2 regions of the Janthinobacterium kochi genome follow, and region 1 is predicted to be linked to the other one. Evidence: predicted binding sites of a transcription regulator. Region 1 holds the regulator's gene; the other holds the start of a gene.

Evidence for each region. The regulator FliA, encoded in region 1, starts transcription of late flagellar genes. The targets are predictions, from matches to a motif close to CTAAAGTTTNNNNNNNNNNNGCCGNTA.
Region 2: a site for FliA is predicted at 12,488-12,514, ahead of ACQ4WL_RS22565 (DUF5610 domain-containing protein). Genes of this name have one in related genera too.

Annotation. Positions count from the first base shown of each region.
Region 1 covers NZ_JBNYXO010000014.1:57,243-73,331, reverse strand. The annotation lists gene ACQ4WL_RS23575 (RluA family pseudouridine synthase) at 691-1,686, shown strand; gene ACQ4WL_RS23570 (HAD-IIIA family hydrolase) at 1,777-2,436, shown strand; gene ACQ4WL_RS23565 (Rieske (2Fe-2S) protein) at 2,433-2,810, shown strand; gene ACQ4WL_RS23560 (S49 family peptidase) at 2,850-3,851, shown strand; gene ACQ4WL_RS23555 (hypothetical protein) at 4,233-4,610, opposite strand; gene ACQ4WL_RS23550 (pseudouridine synthase) at 4,868-5,578, shown strand; gene ACQ4WL_RS23545 (fumarylacetoacetate hydrolase family protein) at 5,667-6,665, shown strand; gene flhB (flagellar biosynthesis protein FlhB) at 6,805-7,998, shown strand; gene flhA (flagellar biosynthesis protein FlhA) at 7,995-10,091, shown strand; gene flhF (flagellar biosynthesis GTPase FlhF) at 10,396-11,724, shown strand; gene ACQ4WL_RS23525 (MinD/ParA family ATP-binding protein) at 11,717-12,580, shown strand; gene ACQ4WL_RS23520 (RNA polymerase sigma factor FliA) at 12,625-13,356, shown strand; gene ACQ4WL_RS23515 (flagellar motor protein) at 13,338-14,084, shown strand; gene motD (flagellar motor protein MotD) at 14,090-14,878, shown strand; gene ACQ4WL_RS23505 (translation initiation factor Sui1) at 14,929-15,291, shown strand; gene ACQ4WL_RS23500 (hypothetical protein) at 15,365-16,089, shown strand, end outside.
Region 2 covers NZ_JBNYXO010000013.1:22,254-38,342, reverse strand. The annotation lists gene ACQ4WL_RS22625 (glutamine--tRNA ligase/YqeY domain fusion protein) at 1-1,575, shown strand, start outside; gene ACQ4WL_RS22620 (CHASE domain-containing protein) at 1,792-3,651, shown strand; gene ACQ4WL_RS22615 (glycine-rich domain-containing protein) at 3,836-4,549, shown strand; gene ACQ4WL_RS22610 (hypothetical protein) at 4,637-4,876, opposite strand; gene ACQ4WL_RS22605 (hypothetical protein) at 5,119-5,388, opposite strand; gene ACQ4WL_RS22600 (hypothetical protein) at 5,588-5,848, opposite strand; gene ACQ4WL_RS22595 (SDR family oxidoreductase) at 5,932-6,858, opposite strand; gene ACQ4WL_RS22590 (CDP-6-deoxy-delta-3,4-glucoseen reductase) at 6,871-7,896, shown strand; gene ACQ4WL_RS22585 (MFS transporter) at 7,975-9,246, shown strand; gene ACQ4WL_RS22580 (DUF1345 domain-containing protein) at 9,285-9,950, shown strand; gene ACQ4WL_RS22575 (HPF/RaiA family ribosome-associated protein) at 10,144-10,521, shown strand; gene ACQ4WL_RS22570 (GGDEF domain-containing protein) at 10,784-11,749, shown strand; gene ACQ4WL_RS22565 (DUF5610 domain-containing protein) at 11,787-12,416, opposite strand; gene sbcB (exodeoxyribonuclease I) at 12,563-14,011, shown strand; gene pyrF (orotidine-5'-phosphate decarboxylase) at 14,156-14,980, opposite strand; gene ACQ4WL_RS22550 (LemA family protein) at 15,148-15,762, shown strand; gene ACQ4WL_RS22545 (TPM domain-containing protein) at 15,764-16,089, shown strand, end outside.

The DNA.
Region 1 (16,089 bases):
TTATAACTCCGCGACCCGTAGGCCATCTCAAAGCCGCTTCCGGGGAAGCGGCGAAGTACAGGGATATATGCGAGAACGGGAGTGTTGGCGGGGGAAATGCCTTAGCGTGCGGAGCAACAACGCGTACGAGGTATACGTTACGGCCGCAACAGGCGCGGTGAGGTCGATCGTCATGCCGAGTGCACAGGACACTTGCAACTCATCTGAAACAGCCCGAACGAGAATGAACTATATCGGGGGCAGAGAATGCAAGTGGTCAGCAAATTCAGAGCCAAATCGTCAGCCGGCTCATTCCAGGGATCGCGATGGCGAGGCTTGGCCTCAGCCTATTCATCGACAACCTCAGGTGGCCGCATACGGGGTTTGGCGAAAACGGCAAGCGTTATCAACTTCATCAACCCGCGAGCCCGACTCGATAAGTCGCGCTAACGGGTACTTATCCTTATAATCCCACACTCACTTCAGCATCTCCACGCGTTATCCGATTACAACTACGGTGCAACCTTGATTCGCGCAGGGATGGTGCATATACATTTTTTTCCACCGAATTTGCAATTTGGCGAGGCCGGTGGAGACGCCCCTGTGTAAAATGTGCTTTTATTCTTACACTCGCAGCAGCCAGGGCCGCAGCAAAAACAATTATATATTCAAAATGAAGGACTTAGAGAGATTTCTGGGAAGACATAGTAAATGAAGAGTCAAAATGATGTTGTTCCCCCTTCAACACCCCCGGTTCAGCCGCAAGCCCAATTCGTAACGATCGCCGAGGAAGAAGCAGGCCAGCGCATCGACAACTACTTATTAAGAGTGTGCAAGGGAGTGCCTAAAAGCCACATCTACCGGATCTTGCGATCGGGAGAAGTGCGGGTGAATAAAGGCCGTATCGATCAGCTGTACCGTCTCGCCGCCGGCGACGTGGTGCGCATCCCACCCGTGCGCGTGGCCGAAAAGGCGCCCACGGGCGCGCCGGCCGCCGAATTCAAGATCATCTTTGAAGATGCGCAGCTGCTCGTCATCGACAAGCCGGCCGGCGTGGCCGTGCATGGCGGCTCGGGCGTCTCGTTCGGCGTGATCGAGCAATTGCGCGCTTCGCGCCCCGACGCCAAGTTTTTGGAACTGGTGCACCGCCTGGACCGCGACACGTCCGGTTTGTTGTTGCTGGCAAAGAAACGCACGGCATTGACGAATTTGCACGAACAGATGCGCGACGGCGTCACCGACAAGCGCTACCTCGTGCTGGTGGCGGGCGACTGGAAGAATGCGCGCCAGCATATCAAGCTGCCGCTGCATAAATATACGACGGCCGAAGGCGAGCGCCGGGTGGCCGTGCAGGCCGATGGTCTGGCGTCGCACACGGTGTTTTCACTGTTGCATAAATATCACAACTTCGCCTTGCTGGAAGCGGAATTGAAGACGGGACGCACGCACCAGATCCGCGTGCACCTGTCCTCCTCCGGTTTTCCCATTGCCGGCGACGATAAATATGGCGACTTTGCCCTCAACCGTGCCCTCTTGAAAGCCGACAGCACGCGCGGCGCCCTTAAGCGCATGTTCCTGCACGCGCACCAGATCACGTTTACGCATCCGGAGACAGGCAAGAGTATGACCCTGAACGCGCCGCTGGCTGCCGAATGCGAGCGTTTCTTGGTAAGCTTGGGCAAACCATTGGCCGTTGCTGGACGATAGCTACCCACCGCGCGTGCGCGACACTACTCACAAGGTAGTCAGTCGCCATCATTCATTCTCAAGGAGCCGGCGGCTTTGCCGTCGGGAAACATGGCAAGAAAGCAATTTGATCTGATCGTCTTCGATTGGGACGGTACCCTGATAGACAGTACCTCGACCATCGTCAAGTGCATCCAGGCGTCGGCCAAAGACCTGGGCTTGCCAATTCCCACCGAGTTGCTGGCCTCGCATGTGATCGGCCTGGGCTTGCAGGAAGCGATGCAACTGGTGATGCCTGATGTCGAGCCGAAATACCACGCGCGCATGGCCGAGCGCTACCGTTATCACTATCTGTCGCGCGACCATGAGTTGACCCTGTTTCCCGGCGTGCAAGAAATGCTGCAGGACTTGTCGCAGCAAGCGTACTTTCTGGCCGTCGCCACGGGCAAGAGCCGTGTTGGCCTGAACCGTTCCTTGAATGCCGTCAAGCTGCTGTCGCTGTTCGATGCGACGCGCTGCGCCGATGAAACGTTTTCCAAGCCCCATCCGGCCATGCTGCAGGAGCTGACGCGCGAACTGGGGCAGGATATGCGCCGCACCGTGATGATCGGCGACACCAGTCATGATTTGTTGATGGCAAGCAATGCAGGCGCGGCCGGTATTGCCGTAGAGTATGGGGCGCACCCTGTAGAGCAATTGCAGGCATGCAATCCCCAGTATTCGGCCGCCACGGTGGCCGACCTGCACCAATGGCTGAGCGAGCACGCATGATGAACGATGTTGTCGACGTATTCATTTGTGCCGCCGATGCGGTCGCCGATGGCGGCAAGGGCGTGCGCTTTCCCGTCTCGGCCGGTGGCGAAACGAGCACCGGCTTTGTCGTGCGCCACGGCGGCAAGGCGTATGGTTACCTGAACCGCTGCGCCCACGTGCCGATTGAACTGGACTGGGCCGAGGGCGAGTTTTTCGAGTCCAGCGGCTTGTACCTGATGTGTTCGACGCATGGCGCCATCTATGTGCCGGAGAGTGGCCTGTGCGCGGGCGGTCCCTGCAAAGGCGGCCGCTTGCGCCCGATTCCCGTGAGCGAGCGCGATGGCCAGCTGTATTGGCAACCCGATGAGTATGTGCAGCCACTGCCGACCTGAGGCCGGGGCAGGCCTTTTGTAATTTAAGCAAAGTGAACCATGAGCGATAACACGAATGACAAGCTGGACAGCAGTGCGCCAGCCGCCGGCCACGGCGCCCCTGCGGGGAACTGGGAGCGCGACGTGCTCGAAAAGCTGGTATTTGCCACTTTGCAAGAGCAACGCGCGCACCGCCGCTGGAGCATCTTTTTCAAGGTTTTCAGCCTGCTGATCGTGCTGTTCGCCCTGTGGGTGTTTTATGACTACAACACGGCCGATGACAGCGAAACCCTGGGCCGCCACACGGCCCTGATCGACATCAGCGGCGCCATCGACACCGAAGGCAGCGGCTCGGCCGCCGTCGTCATCCCTGCGCTGGACAAGGCATTTTCCGATGCCGGTTCCGTCGCCGTGGTGCTGCATATTAATAGTCCGGGCGGCAGTCCCGTGCAGGCCGGCATGATCGTCGACGAGATGCAGCGCCTGCGCAAGGGCTATCCGGACAAGCCCTTGTATGTGGTGGTCGATGAAATGTGCGCCTCGGGCGGCTATTACATCGCTGCCGCCGCCGACCGCATCTACGTCAACAAGGCCAGCGTGGTGGGCTCCATCGGCGTGCTGATGGATGGCTTCGGCTTTACGGGCGTGATGGAAAAGGTGGGCGTCGAGCGGCGCCTGCTGACGGCGGGCGAGAACAAGGGTTTCATGGACCCGTTCAGCCCCCTGAGCGAAAAACACAAGGCGTATGCGCAAGGCATGCTCAATGAAATCCATCAGCAATTCATCGACGTGGTGCGCACGGGTCGGGGCAAGCGCCTGAAGGAAACAGCGGACACGTTCTCCGGCTTGTACTGGACGGGTGCGAAAGCCGTGGAAATGGGCCTGGCCGATGATTTCGGCACCGTCGACAGCGTGGCGCGCGACGTCGTCAAGGCGGAAGACATCGTCGACTACACGCAGCATGAAGGCTTGCCGGAACGGGTACTGAAGAAGTTTGGCGCCGCCATGGGAGCCGGTGCCATGAAGGCAGCCGTGCAGCAGTCACAGCCGGCATTGCATTGAGGACATCACTCTTGGCAGGCAGGCAAGTCAGTCGAGAATGATTTTCAATAAGGTGGTATTTTGGCTTGAAAAACGGGCTGCTTGGGCTATAGTGAAGGCGTAGTTCTTTTCAAGGAGGGGCGATATATCAACTATGTTGTCAGTACTAACTTGATTGGTAAGTCTTGGAACTACTCGCCGCATCGCAGATGTGGTTTTGAGTGAATTCACATTCCTCACTAAAGTCCCGTTGGGGCTTGGGAACGGCGGCGCAATGCCGCCGTTTCCTTTTGATCGTCGTTCGTGCTCGATGTGCTGGCGCGAATCGATGTTGTTGCGTTGTCTGGGCGAGCTGGCAAGGTAGGCATGCGAGGGCAGGGCATGGCTGGTTCGATGGTGCGCTCAGGCGGCGCAGCCGTTACAGTGCGCTGGCAGCGGCGGGGTGGCGGCTTGCCGGGCCGGCGCCGTTGCTGTGCTGCTGCTGGTATCGGGCAGCGTGTCCGTCATGGCGGGTGCGCTCACGTTGTCGGCTGCTGCATCTGCATCCGCATGCGCAAAGCCGCCCTGTTCCAGCCAGCACATGAAATGGCATTGTGCCTCGGCATGCCAGTGCGTCTGGCGGGTTGGTGCTGGCGGCGCGTCCGCATCCTGCGGCGCAGAGGCGTTGCGCCAGCGCGCCACGCCGAGTCTGACCTTGTGCATGGCCGCCTGTTCCGCAGCGATGCGCTTGCGCATGTCGGCGATGCTGCCTTGTAAGGCGATGGTATCGGTATGCTTCATACGATGTCCTTATGAGGGGTGGCGACTGCCACAATTCCTAAAGTGCATTAGGCGGATTCCTAACGAAGTTTCAGTCTATCAATGCGATATTCCGAGCGCTTGATATATCTCAAAGGAGTGGGCCATTTATATCGAAATCTCACCTTGTGCTTCGCCTTATCTGTGCCTGCGCTAGGCTGGCGCGCGCTCCACCGCCAGGCGCAGGCGGCGCGCGGCGCCGCTTCACGCTGCCAGCTGCTTCTGGTAAAGTCACGCCCATGAGTAAATTATCCCTAGACCGCATCCTGCAATCGCAGGGTTTTGGCACCCGTAAATATTGTCGTTCCCTCATCGAGGATGGCGATGTCGTCATCGATGGCGTCACCCAGACCAATTACCGCACCACCGTCGAGACCGAAGGCTTGGTGCTGCACGTTTTTGAAGAAGAGTGGGTGGTCCGTGCGCACCTGTACCTGGCGCTGAACAAGCCCGCCAACTTCGAATGCTCGCGCAAGCCCAGCCATCACCCTGGCGTGCTGACCCTGCTGCCGGAACAGTTCACCTGGCGCGAAGTCCAGCCCGTCGGCCGGCTCGACCACGATACGACCGGCATGTTGTTGATGTCCGACGATGGTCCCTTTATCCATGCACAATCGTCGCCGAAGCGTCACGTTCCAAAGATTTACCAGGCTACCACGCAAGCCCCCGTGACCGATGAACTGGTGGCGCAGCTATTGGCTGGCGTGCAATTGCACGACGAACCGGCTCCACTGGCAGCCCTGGTCTGCGTCCAGCGCGGAGAATTCCAGCTGGAAATCGTGCTCGAGCAAGGCAAGTACCACCAGGTCAAGCGCATGCTGGCCGCCGCCGGCAACCATTGCAGCGCGCTGCACCGTTCCGCCATCGGCAGCCTGACGCTGGAATCGCTGGGCATTGCCGAAGGCGAGTGGTGCTATCTGACGCCAGAGCAGATCGCGCTGCTGGCGTAAATCCCTCGTGACCGCCAAAGCCGGGGATGTCCCGGCTTTTTGGCGTCTTTAGTCCCTAATTGCCTGCATTTGACGAAGTTTCCCCTACATGAAATTAGCTACCCTGAAGGATGGCACGCGCGACGGCCAGCTGGCTGTCGTCTCGCGCGACCTGAAAACGGCCCATCTGGCCGATGGCATCGCCTCGACCCTGCAAAAGGCGCTCGACGACTGGAGTTTCATCGCGCCCCAGCTGGACTTGCTGTACCAGACCATCAACAGCGGGCGCGGTCATCGCGCCTTCGAGTTCGATCCCGCCAACTGCATGGCACCCTTGCCGCGCTGCAGCCTGCGCGTGGCTGGCGCCTCGTACCTGCAGCAGATCGAGCGGGCTTGCAAGGCGGCGGGCAGCGAGGCGCCCGCCAACTTGCGCGAGGCGCCGCGCCTGTACCAGGGCGCCAGCGACGATTTCCTCGGCGCCCACGACGACATCACCCTGGCGCACGAGCAGTGGGGCATCGATTACGAAGCGGGCATCGCTGCCATCACGGACGACGTGGCCATGGGCTCGACGCCCGATCAGGCGCACCTGAACATCAAGCTGTTGATGCTGGTCAACGACATTAGCTTGCGCAACCTGGCGCCCGACGAACAGGCGAGTGGCTATGGCTTCCTGCAGGCGAAGCCGGCCATGGCCTGCTCTCCCGTGGCCATCACGCCCGACGAGCTGGGCGACGCCTGGCGCGGCGGCAAGGTGCAGTATGCCCTGCGTTGCAGCCTGAACGGCAAATTGACGGGCCAGCCCCACGCGGGCGCCGACATGGCGTTTAATTATCCGCAATTGCTCGCCCATCTGTGCCAGACGCGCAACGCGCGTGCCGGCAGCGTGGTCAGTGCGGGCGGCATCGCCAACAAGGAAGTCAAGAAGGGGTTTTCCAGTATCGTTGAGCGACGTAACCAGGAGATGATCGCCGATGGCGTCGCCAGTACGCCCTATTTGCTGTTTGGCGATGTTGTTCGATTGGACATGCTGGGTGACGACGGTAAGTCCCTGTTTGGGGCGATTGAACAGACGGTGAAACAGGCGGAGGCGCGCAAGGCCCGCTAAGGTTTCTGGATAGCAAAGGAAAAGCAGGGGATTCGCCCTCCTTTTCCCTTGATGGCGTTGCCGTCATTGAACCGATAATGCGTCATGCCCAGTCCATATTGCGCCTAACCAGGCGGCAGGACTTCACCGGAGTTGATTGATGTCGGAAGACAGCGACGCAGAAAAGACCGAAGCCGCGTCACCGAAGCGCCTCGAGCAGGCGCGTGAGGAAGGCGACGTTCCGCGATCGCGTGAAGTGGCAACGTTTACGGTGTTGATGGCGTCCGGCTGCTGCCTGTGGTTTGCCGGCGACGCCATCGTGCGGCGGCTGACGGCCGTCATGGTGTCCGGCCTAACCCTGGACCGGGAGCAAATCCTCAATCCCGACGCGATGATGTTGCGCATCGGCTACGACGTGGGTTCGGTCTTGCTGACTTGCCTGCCATACGCGCTGGCCATCATGCTTGTCGCCCTGGCGTCGCCCGTGCTGGTGGGCGGCTGGCTGTTCAGTTCCAAGGCGTTTACCCCCAATTTTGGCAAGCTCAACCCGATTCGCGGCCTGGGCAATATGTTTTCGAAGAATGCGCTGGTGGAATTGCTCAAGGCCATCGCCAAGACCATCGTTGTCGGCGTCGTCGCCTGGATGGTGATGCAGCACCAGAAAGACGCCGTGCTGGGCCTGTCGGTCGAATCCTTGCGCGCCGGTTCGGCTCATTTGATCAGTCTGCTGATCACGGCCTTCCTGATGATCGTGGGCGCGCTGGGCCTGATCGCCGCCATCGACGGTCCCTACCAGATGTGGCACTACGCCAACAAGATGAAAATGTCCTTGCAGGAAGTCAAGCAAGAGTCGAAGGAATCGGACGGCAATCCGCAGATCAAGGCAAAAATTCGCCAGATGCAGCATGAAATGTCGCGCCGCCGCATGATGGCCGACGTACCGACGGCCGACGTGGTGGTGACCAATCCTACCCACTACGCGGTGGCCTTGAAGTATGGCGAGAATTCGCGCGGCGCGCCGCAGGTGGTGGCCAAGGGTATCGACGAGGTGGCGGCGAAGATCCGCGAACTGGCGGGCGAACACAAGGTCGCCATCCTGGAAGCGCCGGCCCTGGCGCGTGCGCTGTACAAGCACACGGACATCGGCGACGAGATTCCCGAGGCGCTATATGGCGCCGTGGCCGAAGTGCTGGCATATGTGTTCCAGCTGCGCAGCTATGGCAGTGGTCATGGACAGCGGCCCGACAAGCCGAAAAAACTCGACGTGCCGCCGGAGCTCGATCCGCTCGACCCAGCATCGCAGATCAAAGCCGCAGCAGACGCAGCAGACAAGAATAAAGGAAGTACACCATGAACGGCCTGAGATTGCCAGCCTGGCTCAGCGGAATGAGCAGCAATGCCAGCAAGGGTCTCGCCGCGCCTATCATCATCATCATGCTGCTGGCGATGATGGTGCTGCCGCTGCCGGCCTTCATCCTCGATATTTTCTTCAGTTTCAATATCGCGCTGTCCATCATCGTGCTGCTGACGGCGCTGTACACGGTCAAGCCGCTCGACTTCATGGCGTTCCCGACCATCCTGCTGGTGTCGACCATGCTGCGCCTGTCGCTGAACGTGGCGTCCACGCGCGTGGTGCTGACGGAAGGTCATACGGGCGCCGACGCGGCCGGTAAAGTGATCGAGGCGTTCGGTCACTTCCTGATTGGCGGCAACTACACGGTCGGTATCGTGGTGTTCATCATTTTGACGATCATCAACTTTACTGTCGTGACCAAGGGTGCGGGCCGTATCGCCGAGGTGGGCGCCCGCTTCGCACTCGACGCCATGCCCGGCAAGCAGATGGCCATCGATGCCGACCTGAACGCCGGCCTGATCGGCGAAGACGAAGCGCGCCGCCGCCGCACGGAAGTAGCGCAGGAAGCGGAATTCTATGGCGCCATGGACGGTGCCAGCAAATACGTGCGCGGCGACGCCATCGCCGGCATCATGGTCACCGTCATCAACATCATCGGCGGCTTGCTGGTGGGCTTGTTGCAGCATGACATGGGCTTTGCCGATGCACTCAAGAACTACACCCTGCTGGCCATCGGTGACGGCCTGGTGGCGCAGATTCCTTCGCTGATCATTTCCACGGCAGCCGGTATCGTCGTTTCGCGCGTGGCCAGCGATCAGGACATCGGCACCCAGCTGGTGGGCCAATTGTTTGCGAAACCGCAAGTGCTGTATATTACCGCCGCCATCATCGGCGGCATGGGCTTGATTCCTGGCATGCCGAACATGGTCTTCCTCCTGCTGGCCTCGCTGCTGGCCGGCTCCGCCTATCTGATCAGCAAGAAACGCACGCAGGAAAAAGAGGCGGCGCAGACGCCGGCCGAAGTGCCGCAAGCCACCGTGGCGCCCGAGCAGGAAGAAGCCAGCTGGCAAGACATCATGCCCGTCGATACCCTGGGCCTGGAAGTGGGCTATCGTTTGATTCCCCTGGTCGACAAGACGCAGGGCGGCGAATTGCTCAAGCGCATCAAGGGCATCCGCAAGAAATTTGCCCAGGAAGTGGGCTTTCTGGCGCCGCCCGTGCATATCCGCGACAACCTGGAATTGAAACCGTCCGCCTACCGCATCACCCTCAAGGGCGTGGAAGTGGGCGTGGGCGAGGCGTTCAACGGCCAATTCCTGGCCATCAATCCCGGCATGGCCAGTGGCACCTTGCCGGGCCTGGCCACCAGCGACCCGGCATTCGGCTTGCCTGCCACCTGGATCGACGCCAGCTTGCGCGACCAGGCGCAATCGATGGGCTATACGGTGGTCGATGCGGGCACCGTGGTGGCCACGCACCTGAATCATCTGATCTCATCGCACGCTTCCGAGCTGCTGGGCCGCGCGGAAGTACAGTCCCTGCTCGATCACCTGGGCAAGGATGCACCGCGCCTGGTGGAAGACCTGGTGCCGAAGATGCTGTCCCTGTCGGCCCTGCAGAAGGTGCTGCAGAACCTGCTGGCCGAGGGCGTGCATATCCGCGACATGCGCACCATCATCGAAACCCTGGCCGAGCATACGGTCAATACGCAAGACCCGAACGACCTGACGGCGCTGGTGCGCGTCTCCCTGGGCCGCGCCATCGTGCAGCAGCTGTTCCCCGGCGCGGCCGAACTGTCCGTGATGACCCTGGACAGCCGCCTGGAGCGCCTGCTGATGCAAGCCATGGGCAATGGCGGCGATGGCGCCGGCATCGAACCGGGCCTGGCCGATACCATCGCGCACCAGGCGGGCCTGGCTGCCCAGCAACAGGAAGCGCTGGGCCTGACGCCGGTGCTGCTGGTGCCGGCGCCGCTGCGCGCCTTGCTGTCGCGCTTCCTGCGCCGCGCCTTGCCGCAACTGAAAGTGCTGTCGCATGCGGAAGTGCCGGAAACCAAGACCATTCGCGTCACCAGCCTGGTGGGCGCGCAATAGTTGACAGCATTGGCATCGGGGTCAGACCCCCGCGAGCGTTAGCGCGGAGCTTTGCGTTAGCGTCAGTGGGGGTCTGACCCCAGCCCTTGCTTTTGGTCAAATAAACATCAATTTCCTGCTGGCAAACTGAATAACGGGTACTTTCCCGTCCTGTTCCTTCGATCATTTCCTCCAAGCATCGCTAATAATGGAGACTGTCCGGGTGATCTGTGTCCATGTGGAAGACAGCACCCAAGCAACAGGAGTCGACGATGGTCACACAGTTCAGCCAATATTGCGCCACCCCCGCCTTGGGAGGCCGGTCATGAATGTGAAGAAATTTACGGGCGCCTCGTCGCGCGATGCGCTGCGCAAGGTGCGCGAAGCGCTGGGCCCCGATGCCGTGATCCTGTCGAACCGTCAGGCCGATGGCGTGGTGGAAATCCTCGCGCTGGCCAATGACGATGCCGCTTCGCTGGCCTCGCCGCCGGCCGCGTCCGAAATGTCCCAGCCCCGTCCCCAGTTGCAGACCCAGTTCGCCACGCCGCAGCGTCAGGCCGCCCCGGCCCAGCGCCCGGCTGCGCCACGCCCGGCCGCGCCGCGCCAGGCTTCTTCCGAGCCAGTGGACATGGCCCGCATGCAGCAGATGATGGCCAGCGCGCTGGCGCACGTCAAAGAGAACGCCGCCGCCGAAATGAGCGGCATGATGAATGAAATCCGCGCCATGCGCGGCATGATGGAAACCCAGCTGGCGGAAATCTCGTGGGGCTCGACGCAGCAGCGCGAGCCGCAAAAAGCCGTGGTGCTGCGCGAAATGCTGGCCGCCGGTTTTTCGGCCAGCCTGGCGCGCTATCTGATCGACAAGCTGCCCGCCGGCCTCGATGGCGCGCAAAGCATGCGTTGGATCAAGACCGTCCTCAGTCGTAACCTGAATACGGTGGCCAATGAAGACGCCATGCTGGAGCAGGGCGGCGTGTTTGCCCTGGTGGGCCCGACCGGCGTCGGCAAGACCACCAGCACGGCCAAGCTGGCGGCCCGCTGCGTAATGCGCCACGGCCCGGAAAAGCTGGCCCTGATCACCACCGATGCCTACCGTATCGGCGCGCACGAACAGCTGCGCATCTATGGCAAGATCCTCGGCGTGATGGTGCATTCGGTGAAGGATGAGGCGGACTTGCGCATCGCCCTGAAGGAATTGAAAAACAAGCACACGGTGCTGATCGATACGGTGGGCGTGAGCCAGCGCGACCAGATGGTGACGGAACAGGTGGCCATGCTGTCGGGCGCCGGCGCCGATGTGAAACGCCTGCTGTGCCTCAATTCCACGGCGACGCAGGAAACCCTCAATGAAGTGGTGCGCGCCTACCAGGGCAGCGGCCTGGCCGGTTGCATCATGACCAAGCTCGATGAAGCGGCCTCGATCGGCAATGTGCTCGACGTGGTGATCCGCCAGAAGCTCAACCTGTTTTATGTGTCGAATGGCCAGCGCGTGCCGGAAGATCTGTACCTGGCCGACCGCGGCTACCTGATCGACCGCGCCTTCAAGCTCAAGCGCGATGCGGCGGCGACGCAGTTTTCCGATGCCGAATTGCCGCTGCTGATGGCGCAGGCAGCTGCCCGCAACAATGAAGCGCGCGGGGTGCGCCTTGGCTAATTTCGATTTCGACCAGGCCGAAGGCCTGCGCCGCATGCTGGCCGGCCCGCAGCCGCGCGTGATGACATTTTTATCGGCCACGCCGCAAGATGACAAGGGTGCCATGCTGGTCAACCTGGGCGCCTCGCTGGTCTACGGCGGCAATGACGTGCTGCTGCTCGATGCCAGTGGCGGCAGCGATGGCGTGGCTGCCCGCCTGGGACTGGCGCACGGCGCCAGCCTGCGCGACGTGGCGCGCCAGCAGTGCGCCCTGAACCAGGTCATCCACCAGGTGCCGCAAGGCTTTGGCGTGGCCAGCCTGGGCGCGCGCAACTACCTGATGGACAGCATGGACTATGCGGGCGAGGAAGAACTGCGCCGCCTGGGCAAGACCTTCGAAGTGCTGGCGCGCCAGAGCGGTATCGTGCTGGTCGACGGCGTCATGGCCGACGAGGGCGATTGCTTCCCCGTGCCGCTGATGGCCTCGTCCGACATCGTGGTGCAAGTGTCGACCAGCGCCACCTCGATCAAGGCCGCGTATTGCCTGATCAAGCGCCTGAGCCAGGAACTGGGACGCCGTCCGTTTGGCATTCTGGTCACCGGCGCTTCCGAATCCGAGGCAAAAGTGGTGTACGATAATATGGCGCAGGCGGCGAGCCGCTACCTGGCCGTGAAATTGACCTCGATGGGGTCGGTGCCTGCCGATGAGTATCTGCACCGCGCGGCGCGTCTGGGGCGCAGTGTGGTCGATGCCTTTCCGCTGGCGGGAGCCTCGGTGGCGTTTCGCGGACTGGCCGAGCGGCTGGCCCGTTCGGCGGCGCCGGTGCTCGGTGGCACCTTGTACCAGACGGGGAGCCTGCACCAGTTCAGCGCCTGATTCCATCATCAGCACACGATAGCAGTTAAAACAATAAGCAGCCTATGTACACGGTCAAAGGGAAATCGAACAAGGACTATTTGCTGACGGAGCATATTCCGCTGGTGAAGCGTCTGGCGCACCATATGAAGGCGAAATTGCCGCCTTCGGTCGAGGTCGATGACCTGATCCAGGCCGGCATGATCGGCCTGCTCGACGCCATTACCCGCTATGAAGAGACGCATGGCGCGCAGTTCGAGACGTATGCCGTGCTGCGCATCCGCGGCGCCATGCTCGACGAATTGCGCACCAGCGACTGGCTGCCGCGCAGCATGCGCCAGAACATGCGCAAGATCGAAGAGGCGATGAGCACCCTGCAGCAGCGCCTGGGCCACCCGCCGACGGAGTCGGAAGTGGCGAAATTGCTGAAAATGTCGCTGCCCGACTACCAGGAAATGCTGGGCGACGGCGGCGGCCACCAGTTGCTGTACTACGAAGACTTTCATGACCCGGACGGCAATGACAGCTTCCTCGACCGCCATTGCGTGGACGAGGACAGCGACCCCTTGCGATCCTTGCTCGATACCGATTTCCGGCAATCCGTGATCGATGCCATCGACGCGCTGCCGCCACGCGAGAAAATACTCATGGGCCTGTATTACGAAGAAGAGCTGAACCTGAAGGAGATCGGCGCGGTGATGGGTGTCTCCGAATCGCGCGTCTCGCAACTGCATACCCAGGCCGTCGCGCGCCTGCGCGCAACCTTGAGGGAGCTGGCGTGGACTGGTCCAGCGTAATCGGGCTGGCGCTGGCGCTGGCGGGCCTCCTGGTCGGCCAGGCACTGGAAGGCGGCAAGATGGCCTCCCTGCTGCAGCCGGCCGCCTTTGCCATCGTCATCGTCGGCACCTTCGGCGCCGTGCTGCTGCAAACGCGGCTGCGCACCTTCGTGCGCGGCCTGGAAATGCTGCGCTGGGTGTTTTTGCCACCGGCCGACACGCGCGCCGCGCTGGCGCGCGACATCGGACAATGGAGTTTGACGGCGCGCCGCGATGGCACGCTGGCGCTCGAGCGCCTGATGGAAAACACGGCCGACCGCTTCAACGCCAAGGGCTTGCGGATGATCGTCGACGGCATCGCCCCCGACAAGCTGCGCCAGTTGCTCGACGTGGAAATCTCCGCCTATGAAATGGCCGAGCGCCAGGCCGTCAAGGTGTGGGAATCGGCGGCCGGCTATTCGCCCACCATCGGTATTCTGGGCGCCGTGCTGGGCCTGATCCATGTGATGGAAAACCTCACCGACCCGAGTAAATTGGGCAACGGCATCGCCGTGGCGTTTGTATCAACGATTTATGGTGTCGGCCTGGCCAATCTGCTGTTCCTGCCGGTGGCCAATAAACTCAAGGCCATCGTCACGCGCCGCGTGCTGCAGTATGAAATCACGGCCGCCGTGCTGTACGACATCGCCACGGGCGACCATACGCGCATCATCGAAGAGCGCGTGGCCAGCCTGCTGCACGAGCACTGAGCATGATGCGGCGCGCGCGCAGGAAGTATGACGAGGAACCGGACAACCAGGATCGCTGGCTGATCTCGTACGCCGACTTCATCACCTTGCTGTTCGCCTTCTTTGTCGTCATGTATGCGATTTCGCAAGTCAACGAAGGTAAATACCGCGTCTTCCAGAACGCCATCGGCCAGGCCTTCAGCCTGGAAAAGGGTGCACCGCCCATCATCATGGAAGCGCCGCAGGCGATCCCGCTGCCGAACCCCGCCCTGAAACGCCGCACGGAAGCCATCCGCCGCGAGCGCGAACACATGACGCGCCTGGCGCAGGACTTGACGTCCACCCTGGCGCCGCTGGTCAAGGAAGGAAAAGTGCGGGTCACGCAGACGAGCCGCGGCGTGAGCGTGGAAATCAATGCCAGCGTGCTGTTCGACCCGGGCGCCGCAGGGCTGACGGCAGAGTCGGACCAGGCCTTGCGCGCTGTGGCCGTGCTGCTCAAGGATGACACGCACGACGTGCAGGTGGAAGGGCATACGGATGTCCAGCCGATCAGCAATTCGACCTTTGCCTCGAACTGGGAATTGTCGGCCGCGCGCGCCAGCGCCGTGGTGCGCCTGTTCATCGCCAGCGGCGTGCAAGCGTCGCGCCTGACGGCCGTGGGCCATGCCGACAACATTCCCGTGGCGCCGAACGCCACGCCGGAAGGCCGCGCGCGCAACCGCAGGGTCGCCGTGACGATTTTGTCCGGCATTCCCGAAACGGTGACGGAAGTGCCGACGGCACCGGTGGCGCCTGCGCCTGCGCCCGCCAACTGAACCCCGGCGCTTGGTACAATCGCGGCCTTCTCCCTTTTTATCTCTCGATCATGAAAAGCAGTTCCCTGGGCGGTCTCGTCTATTCCACCGAAACGGGCCGCATGTGTCCCGCCTGCCGCCAGCCGCTGGCGCAATGCGTGTGCAAGGCGCAAGCCAAGGCGGCGCCTGCGGGCGATGGCGTGGTGCGCGTGTCGCGCCAGACCAAGGGCCGCGGCGGCAAGAGCGTCACCGTGGTGAAAGGCTTGCCGCTGGACGCCATCGCGCTGGCCTTGCTGGGCAAGCAGTTGCGCACGCAGTGCGGTTCGGGCGGCACCGTCAAGGATGGCGTGATCGAAGTGCAGGGTGACCACATGGAGGCCATCCTGGCCGCGCTGGCCAAGCTGGGCCACCAGGCGAAAAAGGCCGGCGGCTAGCCGGCTCGCGTGTGTGCGGAACTGTGCCGCGCGCCTGTGGTAACGTGCGTTTCCCATCCACGTGCGCCACTTCATGATGAAGAGTACATTTACTGGCATCGCCATCGCCGCTGCCATCGCGGCAGCGCTGGCGCTGACCTGCTGGCCCGCGTCCGACGACGGCGTGCCCGAAGCTGCCGCCACCGCTGCCGCCAGCGCGCCAGCGGGCCGGAGCCTGGAAGCATATTTTTCTGTCGATGCCTCCGTCCCTGCGGCCCAGCCGCCCGTCGTCGTGTCCCTGGCGCAGCGGCTCGAACGCCTGGGCGCCAGCGGCAGGGCGGAAGACGCGTATGCGGCCTTCAACCTGATCGACGACTGCATCGTTTTCCAGCGCGAAAGCCGCTTGCCGGGGCTGGAATTCGAGCTGGGCCGCGAGATGACGGCGGAAGAAAAAGTCGCCCAGCAGCAGCTGTGCGCGGGCCTGACGCAGCGCCAGCGCGACGACCGCCTCGGCTACCTGGCCACTGCCGCGAAGGCCGGCGTGCCCGGTGCCGCCACCCTGTTCCTGTCGGAAGGCCCGTTCGGCGACCGCAGCGCACTGCGCAACCGTCCCGACGATCCGCTGGTGCAGGCATGGAAGCGGCAAGCCATCGCCCAGCTGACGGCGCAGGCGGACGAGGCGGAACTGACCAGCGTGGCTACCCTGATGATGGCATATCTGCGCGATGGCGAGGTGGTGCAGAAGGATGCGACGCAAGCGTATGGCTACCTGCTGGCGCTGCGCCTCGTCTACGACGATATCCTGGCGCCCGGCGTGAC
Region 2 (16,089 bases), on a different contig from region 1:
CTGGCGCGCGATTACGCCGGCCAGTGCAACCTGCGCTTCGACGATACCAATCCGGCGAAGGAAGAGCAGGAATACGTCGACACCATCATGGACAGCGTGAAATGGCTGGGCTTTGACTGGGAACCGAAGCATGCCGATGGCCAGAGCCACTTGCACTACGCGAGCGACTATTTCGACCAGCTGTACGCGATGGCCGAGTACCTGATCACGGCCGGCTTTGCCTATGTCGACAGCCAGAGCGCCGAAGACATGGCCGCCAACCGCGGCAATTTCGGCCAGGCCGGAAAGAATTCGCCGTTCCGCGACCGTCCGCGCGACGAATCGCTGGCCCTGTTCCGCGCCATGAAGGCAGGCGAATTCAAGGATGGTGAGCACATCCTGCGCGCGAAGATGAGCGAAGATGCCATGCGTTCGCCGAACATGAACTTGCGCGACCCGGCCATCTACCGCATCCGCCATGCGCACCACCACCGCACGGGCGACGCCTGGTGCATCTATCCGATGTACGACTACACGCACCCGATCTCGGACGCGCTGGAAAACATCACGCATTCGATCTGCACGCTGGAATTCCAGGATCACCGCCCCTTCTACGACTGGCTGCTGGAAACCCTGTCGGCCGGCGGCTTCTTCCAGCAACCCGTGCCGCGCCAGTTCGAATTCTCGCGCCTGAACCTGACCTACATCGTCACCAGCAAGCGCAAGCTGCGCCAACTGGTGGAAGAGCACATCGTCGACGGCTGGGACGACCCCCGCATGCCAACCCTGGTGGGCATGCGCCGCCGCGGCTACACGCCGGAAGCGATTCAACTGATGTGCGAACGCACGGGCGTCACCAAGTCCGACGGCTGGATCGACTACAGCGTGCTCGAAGGCTGCTTGCGCGAAGACCTGGACCCGAAAGCGCCGCGCACGGTGGCCGTGCTGCGTCCGTTGAAATTGATCATCGATAACTTCCCCGAAGGCGAAAGCGTGGCATGCACGGCACCCGTGCATCCGCACTTCCCGGAACGGGGCTTGCGCACCTTCCCCATCTCGCGCGAGCTGTGGATCGAGGAAGACGATTTCATGGAAGTGCCGAACAAGGGCTATTTCCGTCTGTATCCGCCGATCGACGACAAGCCGGGCAGCAAGGTGCGCCTGCGCTATGGCTACGTGATCGAATGCACTGGCTTTGACAAGGATGCAGACGGCAAGGTCATCGCCGTGCATTGCACCTACTTCCCGGACAGCAAGTCGGGCACGGAAGGTAGCGCCAATTACAAGGTCAAGGGCAATATGCACTGGGTCAGCGCGCCGACGGCCATTCCCGCCGAAGTACGCCTGTACGACCGCCTGTTTACCGACCCGCAGCCGGACGCGGGCGGCAAGGACTTCAAACTGGCCTTGAATCCGCTGGCCAAGGAAGTGGTGCAAGCGTGGCTGGAACCGGGCGCGGAACTGGCCCTGCCGGAACAGCGCTTCCAGTTCGAGCGCCACGGCTATTTTGCGGCCGACCGGGTCGACAGCCAGCTTGGCAAGCCCGTCTTCAACCGCATCGTCACCCTGAAAGACAGCTGGCAGCCCGCCAAGTAAGGCGCCGGACGCTCCACGAAAAAAACCGCTGCGGCGGTTTTTTTTCGTTCTAGCAATATACGTCAGCAGAGAAATATTGTCTGTTGACTATATTCACGATAATTTTGTATATTAGGCAGCTATTAAGCAATTTACAATGTCGATAGTGCTTGTGCAACTCAGTACAGCCTCCAGCACACAGGCGGCACCCGATTCCTCTTCCTGATGCGGATGGCGATGTCTTCTACTGCCGGCGAACACCCTTTATCTGCTGAAAAAAGACCGCTGTGGCTGCTCGGTTTCGTGATGTCGCTGATGGTGGGCCTGCTGTTCTACATGGCTGCCTCGCTGTCGATCGAAAACGATGCCAGCGAGCTGTTCAACAATCTGGCGCGCAATACCCAGAAAAACATCACTTCGCGCCTCAAGTCGTATGCCAACCTGCTGCGCGGCACGGCCAGCCTGTTCCACGCCAACGAACACGTGAGCCGCGAGCAATTCCACCGCTACGTGGCGAACCTCGCCTTGCAACAGAACTACCCGGGCGTGATGAATCTCAATTACAGCCGGGAACTCGACGAGTCGCAGCGCGCCACCTTCGAAGCGGCCATGCTGCGCGACTATCCGCCCGGGCGCGACGACTATCCGGCGTTTGCCATCCATCCGCCCGGCCCGCGCGCCCATTATTCCGTGCTGGTGTACATCGAGCCAATTGCCAGCACCCCGGAAAAGTATGGCTATGACATCGCTTCACGCCCCCTGATCGCCGAAGCGCTGGCGCAGTCGCGCGATACCGGGCAGATCAGCAATTCCGGCGCACCCGTGCCGATGGAAGGCCGGCCGCAGTTGACGGGCATGGCCATGCGCCTGCCCGTGTACCGCTTCGGCATGCCGACTGGCACGGTGGAACAAAGGCGCGCGGCCTACCAGGGTTCTGTCGGCATCGGTTACGACCTGGTGACGATGATGCGCAGCGCGCTGGCGGACATGCCGGTACGCAATGTTCGCCTGACCCTGTTCGATATCGGCCCGCAGGTGCTTGAACAGCCGGACTTGCCGCTGCAGCTGCCGCACGACATGCGCCCCATCTTCGACAGCACGGCGGCGGGCGGGCATGCGCCATGGTGGCAACCCGGCAACTCGGGCCGCTACCCGAGCAGCACGCTGCTGATCGAACACAATGGCCGCGTGTGGCAAGCGCTGTTCAGCGTGCGCAAGAGCGACCTGTATACGCGCTTCGAAGCCTTCCTGCCGTGGCTGGCCCTGCTGATCGGCTTTGCCAGCACCATGCTGCTGTACATGCTGTTTCATGCCCTGGCGTCGTCGCGCCGGCGCGCCATCCAGATGGCCACGGGCATGACGGCGGAATTGCGCGCCAGCCAGATCCGCCTGCAGCTGTCGCACCAGAAACTGCGCCGCCTGGCAGCCCACGCCGACCGGATCAAGGAAGAAGAGCGCAAGCGCATCGCGCGCGAAATCCACGACGACCTGGGACAGAACCTGCTGGTCTTGCGCATCGATGCCGACATGCTGGCCTCGCGCACGCAGCGCCGCCACCCGCGCCTGAACGCCCGAGCCCGCTCGACCCTGGAGCAGATCGACGCCACCATCAAGAGCGTGCGGCAGATCATCAACGACTTGCGCCCTACCGTGCTGGACCTGGGTGTGAATGCGGCCGTCGAATGGCAGGTGGCGCAATTTCGCCTGCGCACGGGCATCGTCTGCGAAATCAGCGAAAGCCATGACGACATCTGTCTGAGCGACCAGTGTGCCACGGCCCTGTTCCGCATCCTGCAAGAGTCGCTCAGCAACATTTCCCAGCATGCCAATGCCAGCCGCGTGCAAGTCAAGCTGGAAAAGTGCCACGACACTGTTTCGATGAGCGTCAGCGACAACGGCGTGGGCGCCGCCATCGACGGACGCAACAAGCTGGGCTCATTTGGCCTGGTAGGGATCGAGGAGCGCATCAAGTTACTGGGTGGCACTTTCTACATCGAAAGCAGCCCCGGCGCGGGCATGAGCGTGCATGTCAGCGTACCGCTGGGTGCGGACGCCACCGCGTTCCCCTACCAGGAAGACAGCCGGACCAACACCTGACAGCCACGCCGCACTAAAGCAAGCTCAGCTTGCATATTTCGTAATTAGATGCAATATTAATGTGGAACAACTTAGCGCCTGCCCGCCCTGGGCCAGGCATTCCTCGACTACTTGCCAGGAGTACACACCCGCCCCTTCCCTGTTTCACCGTATTTCCCACAACGCTCTTTACCAAAGGACATTCATGGATACGAACGACAGTTTCAAGGCAATTGCCGATTTGAATTTGGACGCGATCAAGGTCAAGCTGATGCACCGGGAGTCAGGCGAAGGATGGAGTCTCGAGAAGGCGAACGCAGTGGAATTCGAATATCGCCGCTTCCTGATCCTGATGAAACAGTTTCCGGAAGAAGAAACAGCGCCACTAATGGACGTCGATACCTTCTGGCATTACCACATCCTCGACACCCTGAAATATGCGGCGGACTGCGAACAGGTCTTCGGCTACTTCCTGCATCACTTCCCCTACATCGGCCTGCGCGGCGAAGACGACGAAGCGGCGCACCAGCGTGTGGGCGAGCGCATGAAGCAGCTATATGAGCAAACGTTCGGGGAAGATTATATCCGCGCAGAAACGGCGTATTCGGGGCGCGCCGTACAGGCGGCGTATTCGGGACGAGCCGTGCAGGCTGCGTATTCAGGACGGGCTGTACAAACAGCATTTTCCAGTGCAGCGGTGCAGGCGACGGCTTACTCGGGCCGGGCCGTGCAAACGGCGTTTTCCAGTGCGGCGGTGCAGGCGACAGCGTATTCGGGCCGCGCGACCGGGGCTGCCAACACCGCATTCTCCAGCGCGCCTGCCTCACTGAGCGCAGCGGTCGTCAAGTCGTCCACGACTGGCCTGGAAATAGGGCGTTTCTATGTCGATCGTCCGGTACTGAACCGCGACCCGCAATAGAAAAGCGGAAAACAGCTGTGGCTGCCGCACGCGGCAAGCCTGACGTACCCAGACGGCACCTCTCAGTTTGCCGTCTGTCAGGCGCTCTTAGGCAGCCATCAACTCGCGCAGTTCACGAATGCTGAAATCGCTGATTTCATGCATGCGGATGAGGATCGTGGCGCCGATCGGCAAGGTGTTGTGACGAATCTTGCTGATGACCGGTGGCGCCACTTCCAGCGCGCGCGACAAGGCAGCATCATTTTTCAGTTGCAGCTTGTCGATGATCGCATCGAGGACGCGATTCGGGTTGTAGGTAGGCAAAGAGGTAATTTGTTTGAGAGACATGATCAAAAATCCGTACTTGTTGTATTAGAGCACAAAGAAACAGAATGTCTCTTCTGCAATAATTCAGGGTAAACACACTAAAAAGCGCCATCACTTATGCGGCTTTTACACCACAAACAATATAATACACGCTATTGTTGATTTTTGCGTAACTTAAAGCAAAATTGTGATAATTGAAGAGAATTTACGCACTTGGAATGTGCTAGAGGATAACTCAAATCGGAAAAATTTGCTGCACGTCATCAATTTTTACGATGAGCAACACCGCTATGCATGAACCAGGCTATGGCCATGAGGGTGCTCAGGCGGGCCATGTCCGCTGACAAATGCCAACCTTGCGCAGCCACGCCGGCCGGTGTGGCCGGAAGGCAAATGCCGGCGAAGGCATCCGCGCGGTACCAGGCCAGTTGCCGGCGGATTTCATCGGGCGGCGGCGGCGGCTGCAGCGCACGTTCGCGCCGGCGCATGTAGGCGCGCACTTGTTCCTTGCTGGGGTGACTTGTAGCTTGCATGGCTCGCTCCTGCTGACGGGAAACAGCGTCGCGCTAACTGTAGAGCCCGCCACAAGAGCCCAGACGCGTGGCGACATTGCTCACCATATCGCCAGCGCGCCATGACGCGTTTGCGCTGCATCAAATGGCACGGCCCCGGTGTTGCGCAGAAGCCCGTACTGCCCCACGGCCTGGTGGCCGCTGGTCCAGCGCCCCGTCCTTACTTCTTTTGCTGGCGCACGCGCTGTTGCTGTTTTTCCTGCGTTTGCTGGCGATTCTGCTTGCGCTCGAACAGGGTGACCGCATCCTTCTTGGCTTGCTCGGCGGTACGCATTTCCTCATGCGCATCGTGCGGGACAAAAAATTCGGCGTCCTGCGCCGCCACGACCAGCTTGATGGCGGCGTCGTCGTCGAGGTCATACAGTTCCGTCAGGACGGTGGTGACCTCGTCCAGGTATGCTTCGTAAGTGAGGGTGGTCATGCTGTAGTCCTTAAGTGAATGGCGCACCGCCGCAACGGCGCGCTGCGCGCCGGCCCAGCAAAGTGCGCAGATAACCGGCCATTTTACCCGATGCCGGCGCCGTCGGCAGACAGCGACTGCAAGGCATCGGCCACGCGCGCGTAGCACAGGCGCACGCCCAGCTCGCGCTTGAGGCGCACATTGTGCAGGCGGCGCGATTCGGACATGAACGACAGCAGCATCGGCGTGACCACTTGCTGCAGTTCGGCACGCGGCAGGCGCGGCGGGCGCGGCAGGCCGAAGGTATCGGCCACGGCATCGAAATACTCGGCCATTTTGAGTTCGCTGTCATCGCTGGCGTGGTACACGCGTCCCGGCTTGCCACGCCACAAAGCCCGTTCGATGATGCGCGCCAGGTCATCGGCATGGATATGGTTGGTGTACACATCGTCGCTCGCGGCCAGGGCTGGCGTGCCCTCGCGCAGGCGCTTCAAAGGCAGGCGGTCGTCCGCATAAATGCCGGGCACGCGCAAGATGGCGACGCTGGCGCTGCGGCGCGCGCCCCAGGCACGCAAAACCTGTTCGGCATCCACGCGCCGCTTCGCGCGCGCATTCGCCGGCGCGGGTGGCCGCGTCTCATCGACCCAGGCGCCGGCGCAATCGCCATACACGCCGCTGGTGCTCACATACACCAGGCGTGCATGCTCGGGTAAAATGGCGGCCAGATTGCGCGTGCGCTGGTCAAGCAAGCCCGACGACCGGGGCGGCGCCAGGTGCACGATCAGCGTCGCCAGTCCCGCCAGCCGTTTCAGGCTGGCGCGGTCGTCGAGGTTGGCCACGATGGGCACGGCGCCGGCGGCCCGCAGCTGCGCGCAGCGCGCCGGCTGGCTGGTGACGGCAAAGACGCGAAAGCGCGCGCGCAGCAGGGGCAGCAGGCGCAGCAGGCGCAGGCCGACGTCGCCGCAGCCCAGGATCAGCAGGCGCGGCAAGCCCACCGGTTTGCGCAAAGAGTGCATTAACATATTTTTCATCTCAAGGATTGTATGACTTTTCAAATTACTGTTCAGCCCAGCGGCCACCAATTCAGCTGCGAAGCGGACGAAACCGTGCTATCGGCAGCGATCCGCGCCGGCGTGGGCTTGCCGTATAGCTGCAAGAGCGGCGCCTGCAGTTCCTGCAAGGGCAAGATCGTGTCCGGCAGCGTACAGCATAAGCCATACCAGGCCCGCTCCCTGACGGAAGATGAAGCGGCGGCCGGCTACTCGCTGCTGTGCTGCGCCGTGCCCCAGGGCGACCTGGTGGTGCAGGCGCGCGAAGTGGCGGGCAGCAGCGACTACCCGATCAAGAAAATGCCGTCGCGCGTGACCACGATTGAAAAGGTCGCGCCCGACGTCGTCGTGCTGACCCTGCAGCTGCCGGCCAGCGAGCGCCTGCACTACCGCGCCGGACAGTATATCGAAATCATGCTGCGCGACAACAAACGCCGCAGCTACAGCATGGCCAGCGCGCCCGTCGACGGCGGCCCCGTGAGCCTGCACATCCGCCACATGCCGGGCGGCCTGTTCACCGACCAGGTATTCGGCAGCATGAAAGAGCGCGACATCCTGCGCTTCGAAGGCCCGATGGGCACCTTCTTCCTGCGCGAGGATTCCGACAAGCCCGTCGTGCTGCTGGCCTCAGGCACGGGCTTTGCCCCATTGAAAGCCATCGTCGAGCACATGATCAACGAGCAATCCCCACGCCCGATCACCCTGTACTGGGGCGCGCGCCGTCCGCACGACCTGTACATGGATGCGCTGTGCCGCCAGTGGGCCGCCGACTTGCCGCAGTTCACCTATGTGCCCGTCGTCTCGGGCGCCTTGCCGGAAGACGCGTGGGAAGGCCGCACGGGCTTCGTGCACCAGGCCGTCATGGCCGACTTGCCCGACATGTCCGCTTATCAAGTGTATGCCTGCGGCGCACCGATCGTCGTCGAATCGGCCAACCGCGATTTCGTGCAACTGTGCCAGCTGCCAACCGACGAGTTCTACGCAGACGCCTTCACCACCGAAGCCGACCTGGCCAAGTAAGCCTCCAGACAGCGGGGCTGCTGGCGCGGCATCCGCTGCCACCACCCGCCTCACCCCGCCGTGCCCTGGAAAGTGTTCATGTCCCTCGCGTCCGCCGACAACGGTTTCAGTATCCTGCGTCACCGCAACTTCGCCTGCTACCTGTCCGCCCGCGTGCTGGGCACCGTGGCCGTGCAGATGCAAAGCGTGGCCATCGGCTGGCAGGTGTACCAGATCACGGGCAGCCTGTTCGACCTGGGCTTGATCGGCCTGGCGCAGTTCGCGCCCTTCCTCGTGCTGATCTTGCCGGCTGGCCATGTGGCCGACCGCTACAACCGCCGCAACATCATCGCCTGGTGCCTGGCCGCACAACTGGCTTGCGCGCTGGCCCTGCTGGCGTTTACGTTAAGCAATATTTCCATCATCTGGCCCGTGTTTGCCGTGCTGGTGCTGTTCGGCAGCGCGCGCGCCTTCATGATGCCAGCCACGCAAGCCGTGCTGGTGAACATGGTGCCCACGCAACACTTCAGCCGCGCCGTCGCGCTCAGCTCATCGAGCTCGCATGTGGCCATCATCCTGGGGCCTACCCTGGGCGGCGTGCTGTATTACTTCGGCCCCAAGGTGGTGTATTTAATCTCGTCCGCGCTGCTGGTGGTGTCCGTCTTGCTGATGCGCGCCACCACGCCGGCGCCGCAAGTGGTGCAGCGCGCTCCAGTCAGCTGGCACACCCTGCTCGAAGGCTTGCGCTTCGTCTGGTCGAAACCCATCGTGCTGGGCGCCATTTCGCTCGACCTGTTTGCCGTGCTGTTCGGCGGCGCCACGGCCCTGCTGCCAGCGCTCGCGCATGACGTGCTGCATATCGGCCCCAGCGGCCTGGGCCTGCTGCGCACGGCACCGGGCGCCGGCGCTGCCCTGTGCTCGATCGCGCTGACCATCTTTCCCATCACGCGCCGCGTGGGCGCCTGGATGTTCGGCGGCGTGGCCGTCTTCGGCCTGGGCACCCTGGTGCTGGGCAGCACCAGCTATTTCCCGCTGGCCCTGGCTGCGCTGTTCCTGATGGGCGCCGGCGACATGGTCAGCGTCTACATCCGCCACTTGCTGGTGCAGTTCGAGACGCCCGACGAGATCCGCGGCCGGGTCAGCGCCGTGAACGCCGTCTTCATCGGCGCCTCGAACGAACTGGGCGAATTCGAATCGGGCCTGACGGCCGGCTGGTTCGGCCTGGTGCGCGCCGTGCTCTTCGGCGGCGCCGCCACCCTGGCCGTGACGGGCGTGTGGGCCGTGCTGTTCCCCGTGCTGTCGCGCATGGACCGCTTCCCCCACCACGAGAAGGAAGCGGCTGCCAGGACGGCCACCGCGGCAAGCGCATAAGGACTAAGATGCGCTATCGCTACTGACGACACGGCACCATGAAAATCACGCTTCCCTTGCACAGTTTCATCCGCAGCCGCCCCCACCTGAGCATGGCCACGGCCATCGGCGTGGTGGCAGGCCTGCTGCTGCCTGCATCCTGGCAACAGATGACGCGTTTGCTGACGGCGTGGAACGTCGCCGTCTGGTTCTACCTGGTGACGATGGCCTGGATGATGATGCGCGCCAACCATCACAAGGTAAAGGCGATGGCGCAGCGCCAGGATGAGCGCGCTACCACGGTCCTGTCGGCCCTGTCCGTCGCATCAGTGATGAGTCTGGTGGCCATCGTTTCGCAGCTCTCCTCGATGAAAGACATGGCGCCGGACGAGCGCGCGCTGCATTACGGCCTGACGATCCTCACCCTGGTCGGTTCCTGGTTCCTTGTCGGTACGCTGTTCTGCTTTCACTATGCCCACCTGTATTACCAGGCCGACCCCGCACTACGCCCCCTGAAATTTCCCGACGATGAGCAAAACCCCGATTACTGGGATTTCTTGTATTTCGCCTTCACCATCGCCGTGGCCGTGCAAACGTCGGATGTCTGCGTGCAGACGCGGCTGATGCGGCAGATCGTGCTGGGACAATCCGTGCTGAGCTTTTTCTTCAACCTGGTCGTGCTGGGCCTGTCCATCAATATCGCCGCCGGCCTGATCAATGGGTAAGCAGGGGGCAAAAGAATTCCGCAGGGAAACTTGACCTGGCTGAAGGGTTAAGCGCATCTTAATCGTACAGACCCCTTGAAATTGTGGAAACTGGAGTAAGATAAGTTCCATGCACGAGGTCATGTGCATGAGGCAGCAACCAGGCCGCAGCACGCCTGAGATGGGTTTTTTTTGAATTGACAGGAGTAAGCATATGCAAATCAATATTCATACCGACAGCACCATCGCCAACACCGCTGGACTGAACGAACATGTGCAATCCGTACTTGAAAGCGCACTGAGCCGCTTCCGCGACAACCTGACCCGCATCGAAGTCCACATCAGCGACACGAATGGCCCGAAAGGCGGCGCCGACGATATTCGCTGCGTCATGGAAGCACGCGTTGCTGGCTATCAACCGATTGCCGTGACCGAACAGAACGCCACCGTGCATCAAGCCGTTGCCGGCGCCACCGACAAACTGAAACGCGCCATCGATAGCGCCCTGGGCCGCCTGCAAGACAGCAAGCGCCACGCCACCGGCAAGAATGCCGTGATCGATACGGCCGAAGCGGAAGAAACCGCCGAGTAATCGCCCAACAGCACGATTTCCAGAGACTGAGGCAGCCGTTCAAGGCTGCCTTTGCACATCCGGCCCCGCCTTTCGCGCGCGGCAACAACAAGGTTAAAACCAGCATCATTCCAGCTGATTAACGCGACCATGAAATAATTGTCGTATTTCTCACAGTAAGTGACATCAAGCAAGCCTTTGGCGTTACAGCCAAGGCCGCTTTAAGCTATCATGAAGCTACCGGCCCTCTGCTCGCGCGCGCCGGCTTTTTGAAAGTATGATTGTGGAACAGATCGGCAACTTCGGGGCTTCAGGCTGCAACATCGGCGATTTACAGCTATTTAGCGATGCTGCGGACAGCCAGACGGCCGCCATGCTGGCGCCCTGCCCCGTCATGCGCCTCGAAGCAGGCGAAGCCATTGCCGACAACCAGGGCACCAGCCTGTACATCGTCCTGCGCGGCTCGCTGGCCGTGGCGGCCGACACCCACACGGGCATGGATGACGGCACCGTCAGCAAGGTCTTGCCCGGCGAAAGCGTGGGCGAACAATCGGTGCTCGATGAAGCGAGCAACCTGGCCGCCATTTCCGCCCTGGAAGAAACCGATTTGCTGGTGATCGACGCGGCCGTCGTCTGGGAATTGATCGAGCAATCGAACGGCCTGGCACGCAACCTGCTGCGCCTGCTGTCCTTCCGCATCCGCGCCGCCAATGCCCTGCTGCGCCGGCGCCAGAAGCTGGGCGAATTCTACCGCCAGCTATCGATGGTCGACAGCCTGACGGGCTTGTACAACCGCGCCTGGCTGACCGATTTACTGCCGAACATGATCGTCACCGCCCACGCCAGCGCCTCGCCGCTATCGCTGGTGATGATAGATCTCGACCATTTCAAGCGTTTCAACGACACCCACGGTCACCAGGCGGGCGACCAGGCGCTGCGCATCGCCGCGCAAGTGCTGGGTGCTGCCCTGCGGCCCACGGATTTTGCCGTGCGCTATGGTGGCGAGGAAATGATGGTGATCTTGCCCGATACCAGCGAACACGTGGCCCTGCGGGTCGCCGAGCGCTTGTGCGAGCGCATGCAGCAAGCCGTCATCTTCGCCGACATGCGTAGCGCGCTGCCGCACATCACGGGTTCCTTCGGCGTGGCCAGCCTGGCGGCCGAACAGGACGACGAGGCGCTGATCGCCACTGCGGATGCGGCGCTGTACCGCGCCAAGGCCGGCGGCCGCAACCGCGTAAGCACCTGATATTCTCAGGCGCTTCCGGCGCGTTACGTAATGATGATCAGGCAGCCTTGCTGTCGGCCGGTTTGGCCGCATCCGGCTTGGCGGCCTCATCCTTCTTGCTGCTGTGCGCGGCGATGAAATCCGCATAGCCCTTCTGCACCAGCTCGTATGTCTTGTCGATATTGCCGGCGATATCGCCATTCAGCACTTTCAATCCACCGAGGATGTCGCGCGCTTCCTTGAAGCCTTTTTCCATGCCACCGCTGATGGTGTCCATGAACTTTGTCAGGGCCGTATCGTCATCCATGCCGGGATTCTGTTTTTTGAAGGCGTCAAAAAAACCCGTCGACAGCGATACAATGCGGCTCGCCGTTGCTTCGGCGCTATTGTCTTGCGACGCGGCGTTCTGGATCGCGTCCTCGCCGTACTGGCCCTTCAGCGCTTCATTGATGTTGGTGATGGCCGTCTTGTACAGCAGCGCCAGCGGCTCGTTTTCCGAACCGATCGAGACGTTCAGCGACGCCTGCATGATGGAAGCGTTCAATTGCAGCTTGCTGCGGTCGTTAACGCTCATTGCAGCGTTAACGCCGTCCTTTTGCTGGACTTTCTCGTCCTTGCCGGCAACGCCCGTACTGACGGAAGTCACGGAAGGGGTGGAATTGCTGCTTGCAGCGATGGGAATTGACACGATAGACCTCCTTGAACGGGCAATATATGCCACCATGCGGGAAACGCAATGATGACCATCCTCTCGTGTAGTATCGGCAGGTTTTCAGAAAACTGTAGCTGCGACGCTTTGAGCGGCCCAGATAACCAATCAAGTAACGACCATCAATGACTACCCAGACCTTTCTTTGGCACGACTACGAAACCTTTGGCGCCCAGCCGCGCCGCGACCGCCCGGCCCAGTTCGCCGCCATCCGCACGGATGCCGAACTCAACGAGATCGGCGAGCCCATCATGCTGTATTGCCAGCCTGCCAATGATTTCCTGCCCGACCCGCAATCGTGCCTGATCACGGGCATCACGCCGCAGCAGTGTCTGCAGCTGGGCGTGCCCGAGCACCAGTTCGCCGCCACCATCGAAGCGGCCTTTTCGGAACCGGGCACTATCGGCGTGGGCTACAACACCATCCGTTTCGACGATGAAGTCACGCGTTTCCTGTTCTGGCGCAACCTGATCGACCCGTATGCGCGCGAATGGAAAAACCATTGCGGCCGCTGGGACATCCTCGACGTGGTGCGCATGACGCACGCGCTGCGCCCGGAAGGCATTCAATGGCCGAAGCGCGACGATGGCCAGACCAGTTTTAAACTGGAACACCTGAGCAAGGCCAATGGCCTGGTCCACGAAGCGGCGCATGATGCGCTGTCCGACGTGCGCGCCACCATCGCCCTGGCCCGCCTGATCCGCGAAAAACAGCCAAAACTGTTCGAATTTTGCCTGGCACTGCACAAGAAGGACAGGGTCGCCAGCGAAATGGGCATGCACCTGGCCGCCAGCGAGCGCCAGCCCTTCCTGCACGTGTCCGGCATGTTCCCCGCCGAACGGGGCTGCCTTGGCATCGTCTGGCCGCTGGCCACGCATCCGAGCAACAAGAACGAAATCCTCGTCTGGGATTGCGCCTACGATCCGCGTGAACTGTTCTCGCTGGACGCCGACACCATCCGCACGCGATTGTTTACGCGCAACGATGCCATGCCGGAAGGCATGACGCGCCTGCCCGTCAAAAGCGTGCACCTGAACAAGTCGCCCATGCTGGTCGGCAACCTGAAAACCCTGTCGCCGGCCATGGCAGCGCAGTGGGGCATCGATCTGGATGCGGCGAAAATCAACGCCCAGCTGGCCGCCACGGCGCCGAACATGGATGCGATCTGGGCCGAAGTGTTCCAGCGCCCGGGCGCGAACGTCACGCTGGACGTGGATGAGGATTTGTACAACGGTTTCGTCAGCAACGACGACCGCCGCCTGCTCGAATCCCTGCGCCGCGACACACCAGCCAAGCTGGCCACGGCCCGCCCCTCGTTTGCCGACGAACGCCTGCAGGAATTGCTGTTCCGCTACCGCGCCCGCAATTTCCCGCAAACCCTGAGCGAAGCGGAAAGCCTGCGCTGGGAACAGCACCGCGCCGCCCGCCTGTTCGACGGCGACGGCGGCGCCCGCACCATCGAAATGCTGTTTACGGAAATCGACGTGCTGTCGGAATCGGTCGATGAGCGGGGAGAGGAAATTCTGGGCGAACTGTACGATTACGCGGAGATCGTTGCACCACAGCGCGATTAGTCGCACCTAACCAAACCTACTGCGCGTCGGTATAGGTGGCCTGCGATGCTCACCGTACTCCAGTACGGTTGCGCTTCTCGGCCACCTCTCCCTTCCGCTCGCTACGGTTTTGTTAGGCGCTGTGAGGCCAACTGTATATCGTTTTTAAACCGAACGATGCGCATTGATCGCATCGCGCGTTTCAATGGCCACGCGGCGCGCCGCATCGGCCCAGTCTTCGCCAGGCTGCGGCGTGGCGTAGATGATGGCGCGCGACGAGCTGATCATCATGCCCATGCCGTTCGCCGTCTGGCCCGCGCCGACGGTAGCAGCGATATCACCGCCCTGGGCGCCGATGCCGGGCACCAGCAGCGGCATGTCGCCCACGATGGCGCGCACTTGCGCCAGTTCTTCAGGGAAAGTGGCGCCGACGACAAGCGCGCACTGGCCATTCTTGTTCCATTTCTCGGCCACCAGGCACGCCACGCGCTGATACAGGGGCACGCCATCCGTGTCGAGAAATTGCAGATCGGAGCCGCCCGGGTTCGAGGTGCGGCACAGGATGATCACGCCGCGGTCTTGCCACGCCAGGTAGGGATCGAGCGAATCCTCGCCCATGTACGGGTTCACGGTGACAGCGTCGGCGCCATAGCGTTCGAACGCTTCGCGCGCGTATTGCGTGGCTGTAGCACCGATGTCGCCCCGTTTCGCGTCGAGGATCAGCGGGATGTGCGGATAGTTCTCGCGCACGTAGCGGCAGATGTCTTCCAGCTGCTTTTCCGCGCCCAGTGCGCCGAAATAGGCGATCTGCGGCTTGAAGGCGCAGGCCAGATCGGCCGTGGCATCGATGATGCGCGTGCAAAAGGTGGTGATTCCATCAGGCAGATCGCGCAGTTCGGCCGGCAGTTTCGCCAGGTCGGGGTCCAGTCCCACGCACAGCAGGGAATTATTGGCCGTCCACGCGGCGGATAATTTATTGATGAAATTCACGGCACACCTTCTCTATATTCAGTTGCAAACCCCGTATTGTAACGCGGCGCAGGGTTGCCACGGCGCGCCAAGGCAGCCACGGGCGGCGGCCAGCGCTTATTAAACCGACATCCCGGGCCATTTCAGGTATATTTGTCTCACCTCTTTTACTCTGCACGGAACCCATCATGCAAATCACCAATCAATTCACCAAATGGCTGCGCCTGGCGCTGAGCGTCACCGTCCTGACCGGTATCCTGACAGGCTGCGGCTACAACGACTTCCAGACCAAGGACGAAGCCACCAAGGCCGCCTGGGGCGAAGTGGTCAACCAGTACCAGCGCCGCGCCGACCTGATCCCCAACCTGGTCAATACCGTCAAGGGCTATGCCACGCACGAGCGCGAGACACTGGAAGCGGTGACCAAGGCGCGCTCTGCCGCCACCAGCTTCCAGATCACGCCCGAAGTGCTGAACGACCCGGCCGCGTTCGAAAAGTTCCAGCAGGTGCAGGGACAGCTGTCGTCGGCCCTGTCGCGCCTGATGGTGGTGGCCGAAAAATACCCGGACCTGAAGGCCGACACCAGCTTTCGCGACTTGCAGTCGCAGCTGGAAGGCACGGAAAACCGCATCACCGTGGCGCGCCAGCGTTACATCGTCGCCGTGCAGGATTACAACGTGCATGCACGCAGCTTCCCGAACAACCTGACGGCCATGGTCTTCGGCTACAAGGTCAAGCCATCGTTCACGGTGGAAAATGAAAAAGCCATATCGACCGCACCGACCGTCAACTTTGGCAAATAAGATGAAAGCCTGGTCTTATCTGGCGGCGCTGGCGACGGCGCTGCTGCTGTGCACCAGCGTGCCCGCCAGCGCACAAGGCTTGCAAGCCGTGCCGCCGCTGGCCGCGCGCGTGACGGATAACGCCGGCATGCTCGACGCCAAGCAGAAAGCGGCGCTGGAAGGCGTGCTGGCCGACTACGAAGCCAAGACAGGCAGCCAGATCGCCGTGCTGCTGGTCAAGAGCACGGAACCGGAAGCCATCGAGCAATACAGCATCCGCGTGACGGATGCCTGGAAGCTGGGCCGCAAGGGCGTCGATGACGGCGTGCTGCTGATGGTGGCGAAAGA